DNA from 2 places in the Acetobacter sp. JWB genome. Region 2 is predicted to be linked to the other one. Evidence: riboswitches for the same ligand, from Rfam matches in the RefSeq annotation. Region 2 holds a riboswitch; the other holds the start of a gene.
The links. Region 2 has a riboswitch for thiamine pyrophosphate ahead of thiC (phosphomethylpyrimidine synthase ThiC). Riboswitches for the same ligand answer to the same signal wherever they lie in the genome.
Positions count from the first base shown of each region.

Region 1: linked by a shared signal. The riboswitch ahead of thiD (bifunctional hydroxymethylpyrimidine kinase/phosphomethylpyrimidine kinase) and the one ahead of thiC (phosphomethylpyrimidine synthase ThiC) in region 2 are both predicted to bind thiamine pyrophosphate.

Region 1 is NZ_CP030871.1:1,435,104-1,438,514, reverse strand. Features, by position in the region: gene DS739_RS06845 (DUF2946 domain-containing protein) at 32-469, opposite strand; gene DS739_RS06840 (hypothetical protein) at 796-1,098, shown strand; gene thiD (bifunctional hydroxymethylpyrimidine kinase/phosphomethylpyrimidine kinase) at 1,172-1,876, opposite strand; TPP riboswitch at 2,037-2,156, opposite strand; gene DS739_RS06830 (GNAT family N-acetyltransferase) at 2,335-2,868, shown strand; gene DS739_RS06825 (amidohydrolase family protein) at 2,970-3,411, opposite strand, start outside.
Region 2 is NZ_CP030871.1:2,595,875-2,599,285, forward strand. Features, by position in the region: gene DS739_RS12270 (sugar porter family MFS transporter) at 1-1,420, opposite strand, end outside; TPP riboswitch at 1,592-1,745, shown strand; gene thiC (phosphomethylpyrimidine synthase ThiC) at 1,829-3,411, shown strand, end outside.

The DNA.
Region 1 (3,411 bases), 1.2 Mb from region 2:
TACAAATAGCAGCCGCAAAAACGTGTTCCTGTCAGTAAAGACATGACAGGAGCAGAGGCGGCCCACGTGTATGAGGAAGACCCGTAAAAACACCAGCAGGCGGGGCCCGTGGCGCACGATCATGATAGATCTGCCGCTTTGCCAACAGCATAATGCTTAAAGCAACAAAAACTCCAATAAAGACAATATCGGGCAGTTGCAATAAGGGGCAAAGAGGGCAGAACCCGTTATCATCATGCGAATGGTGTGCGGGATCATGCCCTTCATCATCCGCAGGCATTACCATGGCATCATCCATATCAGGACATGCCGGGCTTTTAAGTGCAGGGCCAATATGAAGGCCAGTAAGGCGTTCAAGCGTAACACGGGGCATTTCCCCAAGCTGCGCATGGCTTTGAAGAAAAAGCTGCCCGACAAGCCCCACCATTACACAAATGGCCACCAGCCATCGGCTGGCAAACAGGCGCATTTTTGCGTGCATGGTGGCTGATCTAGACAAAAATCCTCTCCAAATTGTGCACTTGTTAAAGGAAGATAATTTGCCTTTTGTCAAGGAAGAGTGGTTGGCGTGATCATGTTACACGTAAAAAGCACGGTATAATCTGGCACAAGCCAGAGGTCAGCAGGGCTGTTCTGTTGTGTAGGCAGGTATAGCTGCTCCTATATCAAGTCTATCGCTTTTGCGAATGAAGGAGCGTAACCCAATAAAAGGCCTGCATGAGGCTTTTATCGGCTTCCTGTATTTCAAAACCGAATTCAGGCCTGATTGTTATTCCTACAAAAAGGAAACAAACCATGTCAGCTTACAGCATTTTACGGACTGCCATTGAACAGAAAAAAGCCGTAGCTTTTACGCTTCATGACAAGCCGCAGCTAGGCTCACCTCACGCTCTGGGCAAAGGGGATGGCGTAGAAAAGGTGCTGATGTATCGTGGTGTAGATACACACGAAAAGCGTGTACCTGCCCAAGGGCAGTGGGATTGCCTTGCCGTATCTGACCTGAACGATGTGAAGCTGCTTGCTGACGAGCCGTTCCACCAAGGCCACCCGGATGCCACACAGCGCGCTGGTATTCGTGAAGTGGATATCGAGCTTTAAGATCGCCCTGTTTATCGGCATCACTTAATTTGATGCCGATAAAACCCTTATACAGTTACCAGATGACTAAACATTATTTCCACAAATGATGGAAATGGTGCAGGGGGCCGTGCCCATGCCCGACATCAAGCATATCACTCGCTGCAAGCGCACCATGCAAATATGCTTTTGCTCCTCGCACGCTTTCTTCAACCGATTTAGAAGGGAGAAGAGCCGCTATTGCAGCAGAAAGCGTGCAGCCAGTACCGTGGTCATTACGTGTGCAGATGCGTGGTGCTGCAAACTCAATAATTTTTCCAGCGGAACCATAAAGCAGATCAACACTCTGCGTTGATCCTTCAAGATGTCCCCCCTTTAACAAAACCCATTCCGAACCCAGCTTGGCCAACTCTTTTACCCGTAAGCGCATTTCATCCAGCGTCCATACGGGGTGAGCATTCAGCAAAACACCTGCTTCTGGCAGGTTGGGGGTAATAAGCGTTGCAAGCGGCACCAAAAAGTCTTTGATAGCACTTACCGCGTTGCCTTCCAGCAGGTGATCTCCACTTTTGGCCACCATAACAGGATCAAGCACAATATTTTTTGCACCATGATAATGCAGGCGGTCTGCAATAACCTCAGCAATGCTGCTGTTGGGAACCATCCCTATCTTCACCGCATCCACCCGCACGTCATCAAACACGCTATCAATCTGTTCGCCCACAAATTGCGGGTCTAGGGCCACAAAAGAACGCACGCCTTGAGTGTTCTGGGCCACCACAGCCGTAATGGCCGCCATGCCATACGCCCCATAGCCGAAAATGCTTTAATATCAGCATGAATTCCAGCGCCTCCTGTGGGGTCGGTGCCGGCAATACTCAAAACATTGGCGATCATGGTCAGGCAATTCCCTTTTCGCAAGAACGTAGCTTCCTGCCGCGAAACTCCAGCAAAAAAGGATAGGGTGGCCAAACCTGTCCCTTCGCCGGCATAACCCGGATCAGGTTCAAAGGGTCATTGCGCTGCCTTTTGGCCCTGCAATATCTCAGCTCCATGTCGGAGCCCCCCTCGGTAACACGCAACGTATCAGGGCAAGGGGCTTTATGCACGTAATATTAACAGTAGGTTTGGAGGGCGTCTTCAGTTTTACAGCGGCCTGTGTGATATCCATATCTTTGACACCATGAGAGGCAGGTATTCTTAGAATTACGGTATAAAAGAAATTAGAACAGGCTTTTTACGGAATAATGACTATCCATGACTTTTAGCATACGTACGGCGTGTATTAAGGATGCGCCTGTTCTTCCGCTCATTGAAAAATCCGCCGCGCAGATTTTTCGGCAAATTCCTTCATTAAGCTGGATAGCCGATCACGCCGTTTTGCCGGTGGATACGCATCTTGCTGCCATAACCACAGGCACAAGCTGGGTTGCTATTGATAAGCAGGGCCACCCAATTGCTTTTCTTTGTGCGCAAATATACGCGCAGGAATTGCATATTCTAGAAATATCCGTTTGCAAAAAAGAGCAGGGGCGGGGCATAGGCACCGCGCTGCTTTACACGGCATGTAGTTGGGCAAAAGCATATGGCCTTAGAGCCGTCACTCTGACGACTTTTCGTGATCTACCGTGGAGTGCGCCTTTTTATGCGCGTCTCGGTTTCAAGATACTTCCAGAAGGCTTAATAAGCCCAAGGTTAGCTGCTATATTACAGGATGAGGTAAAAAGTGGTTTTTCCAAACAAACCCGCTGCGCTATGCAATTGAGCCTGAGCCACTTTAAGCCCGCATAATCTGCTACAAGCCTTTTATAGCACAAATGGCAATCAAACAGCCGCAAAGCGTAGTATCCCAGCCTTATACATTGAAATGGCTGGGATATTCACACAGATTTTTATTTTTGCAGTACAGGCGCAGAAATGGCGACGCCGTTTTCCCATGTTTCAATAATTTTGTCGGCATTTGCAATGTTGGTTGCGGGGTTACCGGTAACAACTAACACATCAGCCCGTTTGCCCGGCGCCAATACGCCACGGTCAGAAAGATCCAGCAAATCTGCTGCGTTCTGTGTGGCGATATGAATAGTCTCTAAAGGTGTCAGGCCGGCCTGCACTATAAGGGCCAGTTCCCGATGTTCTGCTACGCCGGGCACTCGTAAAGGGGTGGCACCGCTATCTGTGCCAAAGCCGATTTTTACGCCCGCATCATGCAATGTTTTCAGGTTTTGTAGGTTCATTGCCAAAGATGTGCGGGCAAAATCGACCTGTTTGCCCGTTTTGTGCTGCGCCTGCCATGCTGGATCGTTAATCTGTTTTTGTAGAGGGCCAGAAAGACCG
Region 2 (3,411 bases):
GTCCCACACGCGGGCGGAATTCACCACGGCGCAAAGCTGTTTCAATATCTTCCAACGTTGCCCCAGCTGTTTCCGGCACACAGAAGAAAACAAACAAGACAGACGCAAGGTTAACACCAGCATAAATCCACATGGTGCCGCCCAAAGAAACTGTCTGCACCAATGTAAGAGCCGTGGATGTTACCAGCAGATCAGCCCCCCACAGCATGGCCGCATGTATACTGGTTGCCGCAGCACGCATAGGCAGCGGAAACAACTCCGCACCCAAAAGCCAGCCCACAACCTGAATACCGCCAGAATTAAACAGCATAAACAGCAGCAAGAAGGCCACAATCAACCAACTTCCCACACTCCCCTGAGCTGGATGCATGGCAAAAACAATGCCCAGGCCAATAAGGCTTACAACAGAGCCCGGCCCCATAATAAGCACCAAGCGCCGACGGCCAATTTTATCTACAAACAAGCACCCAAGCAGGGTCATGATGAGATAAACAAGCGCGATTCCCAAGCTTGTCAGCAGTGCTGATGAACTCCCAAACCCTGCGTCAGACAAAAAGGTAGGGGTATAGTAGATCATCATCTCCAGCCCACCAGCCTGCGTAAAGAAGGCAATCCCTAAGGCAGCTATCACCGCAGGGCGCACCCAAGGTAGCTTCAGGCCCTTCCAGCCACGCTCATCTTCATCCAGATTTACAACATTGGCGTGGATCTCATTGATCTCGCGCTGAATGACCTTGCGGGAAGAACGCACACGCCCAAGCTGCTCTACCGCAGATTCCAGCCCTTCATTTTCAGCAGTCCAACGTGGGCTTTTGGGCAGAAAAAACATGCTGATAAAAACAAAAGCAGCCGGGATAGCAGCCACAGAAATCATGGGCCGCCAACCCCATTTTTCACGCATGGTAAAACCAACCAAGTTGGCCAGAAAAATGCCAATTCCAATAGCCACGTTAAACAGCGTTACCAAATTGCCGCGCTTGCTGGCTGGGGCCAATTCCGAAATATATGTTGGCACCACCTGCGTAGCCCCACCCACTGCGCAGCCCAAAAATACACGGGCAATAATGAGGCTGGTAAGATTGGGTGCGTAAGAACACGCTAATGCACCAATTACAAAAACTGCGGTAACGACCATAACCGAAACCCGGCGGCCAAAGCGTTCTGATAAGTTGGCAATGCCCATGGCACCAATAACAGCGCCTACCAGAATAGCTGATGTAACAATTTCCTCCTGACCAGCAGTCAGATGAAAATCTTTTGTAATAAGAAGAAGGGCACCAGAAATAATACCGGTATCGTAGCCGTAAAGACCACCACAGATGGCAGAAACAAATGCTGCAATCCACAACACGTGCTTGGCATACGGAGAAATATCGAGATTTTGTATAGCTTCTTGAGCTCGTTTCTTTTCAGATTTCATGCTGTGATTATGCCACGATTAGAAAATTATTGCATAGCTGACATAATTTTATTTATTATGTCACAAATAGGCTTTTATGCCTTACGCATTTCACCCTTCTAAAACGCACGCATACGTTTTTCGTTTCCCTTTGATTTTTCTTGACATAATTGCACTTAAAGCTATCTGCTGTCCGATACCAAGGGGGGTTCCGGTAAGGAACTGAGAGGCTACTTTTTGCACGATTCGTTCGGGCACCGTGGCGACCCTGCCGCCAGAACATGATGTTTTGGCGGGGAACCTGATCCGGCTTATACCGGCGGAGGGACTGGTGCCTGAAAAGACAGATATGTTCTTCCCGAACCTAGCCGCCCACAAAAGCGGAGTCTCTTCAGACCTGTCCTCCTCGGCAGAGGAGACGATGACGTTATGTCTTCAGTTGATTCCAAACAAAACGCGGCCCCTTCCAGTGTAGGGGGCAACCCTAAACCTGCCAACACGGCTGCACCCGCTCCGGGGCATGTCACCACCGGTGCTATCCGTGGTTCATGTAAAGTGTATTCTAGCCCCGCAGATCGGCCAGATATGCGTGTGCCGTTCCGCGAAATCATGCTGGAACCTTCTGCAAACGAACCCCCAGTGCGTGTGTATGATACTTCCGGCCCCTACACAGACAGCACTGTAGAAATTGACGTTAACAAAGGGCTACCCAAAATTCGGGCACCGTGGCTGACTGCCCGCGGTTTTGAGCACATCAAACCGCGTGACATTAAGCCAGAAGATAATGGCAATGCAGAAGGCACCTATCTTGTAGCCCCCTGCCCTGCTCCGCATACCGTGCTTAAGGGGCGAGAAGGCCAGCTTGTTACACAATATGAGTTCGCTAAAGCAGGCATTATTACAGATGAAATGATTTACGTGGCCCACCGCGAAAATCTGGGCCGGCAAAAAGCTGCGGATGATGCCGCACAATGCCTGGAAGATGGCGAATCCTTTGGGGCCAGTATTCCAGAATTCATTACGCCTGAATTTGTCCGGCAGGAAATTGCCCGCGGCCGAGCCATTATTCCGGCAAATATCAACCATCCAGAGTTGGAACCCGTTATTATCGGGCGTAATTTCCTTGTGAAAATTAACGCCAATATCGGCAATTCCGCCATTACGTCATCAGCAGCAGAAGAAGTTGAAAAGCTTGTATGGTCCATTCGCTGGGGTGCGGATACCGTAATGGACCTTTCCACAGGCCGGAACATCCACAATATCCGTGACTGGATTTTACGTAACGCGCCCACACCTATTGGCACAGTGCCACTGTATCAGGCTTTAGAAAAAGTCGGTGGTGATGTCAGCAAACTGAACTGGGAAGTTTTTCGCGATACTCTGATCGAACAGGCAGAACAGGGTGTAGATTACTTTACCATTCATGCGGGCGTACGGTTGCAGCATGTGCCGCTAACAGCTCATCGCGTTACAGGCATTGTTTCACGCGGCGGCTCCATCATGGCAAGCTGGTGCCTAAATGGTCACCGCGAAAGCTTCCTTTACGAACACTTTGCAGACATATGCGACATCATGCGCGCCTATGATGTTTCCTTCTCTTTAGGAGACGGCCTACGACCAGGCAGCATTGCCGATGCTAATGATGCCGCACAGTTTGCCGAACTGGAAACCCTGGGTGAACTCACAGAAATCGCTTGGGCAAAAGGCTGTCAGGTTATGATCGAAGGGCCAGGCCATGTGCCCATGCACAAGATCAAGGCCAACATGGATAAGCAGCTTAAAGAATGTAAGGAGGCCCCCTTCTATACGCTTGGCCCGCTGACCACAGACATTGCACCGGGGTATGACCACATTACATCTGCCATTGGCGCAGCCATGATCGGATGGTTTGGCACCTCTATGCTCTGCTATGTCACACCCAAGGAACATCTGGGCCTACCAGACAGGAATGACGTAAAAACAGGTGTGATCACCTACCGTATTGCAGCGCATGCCGCTGATCTTGCAAAAGG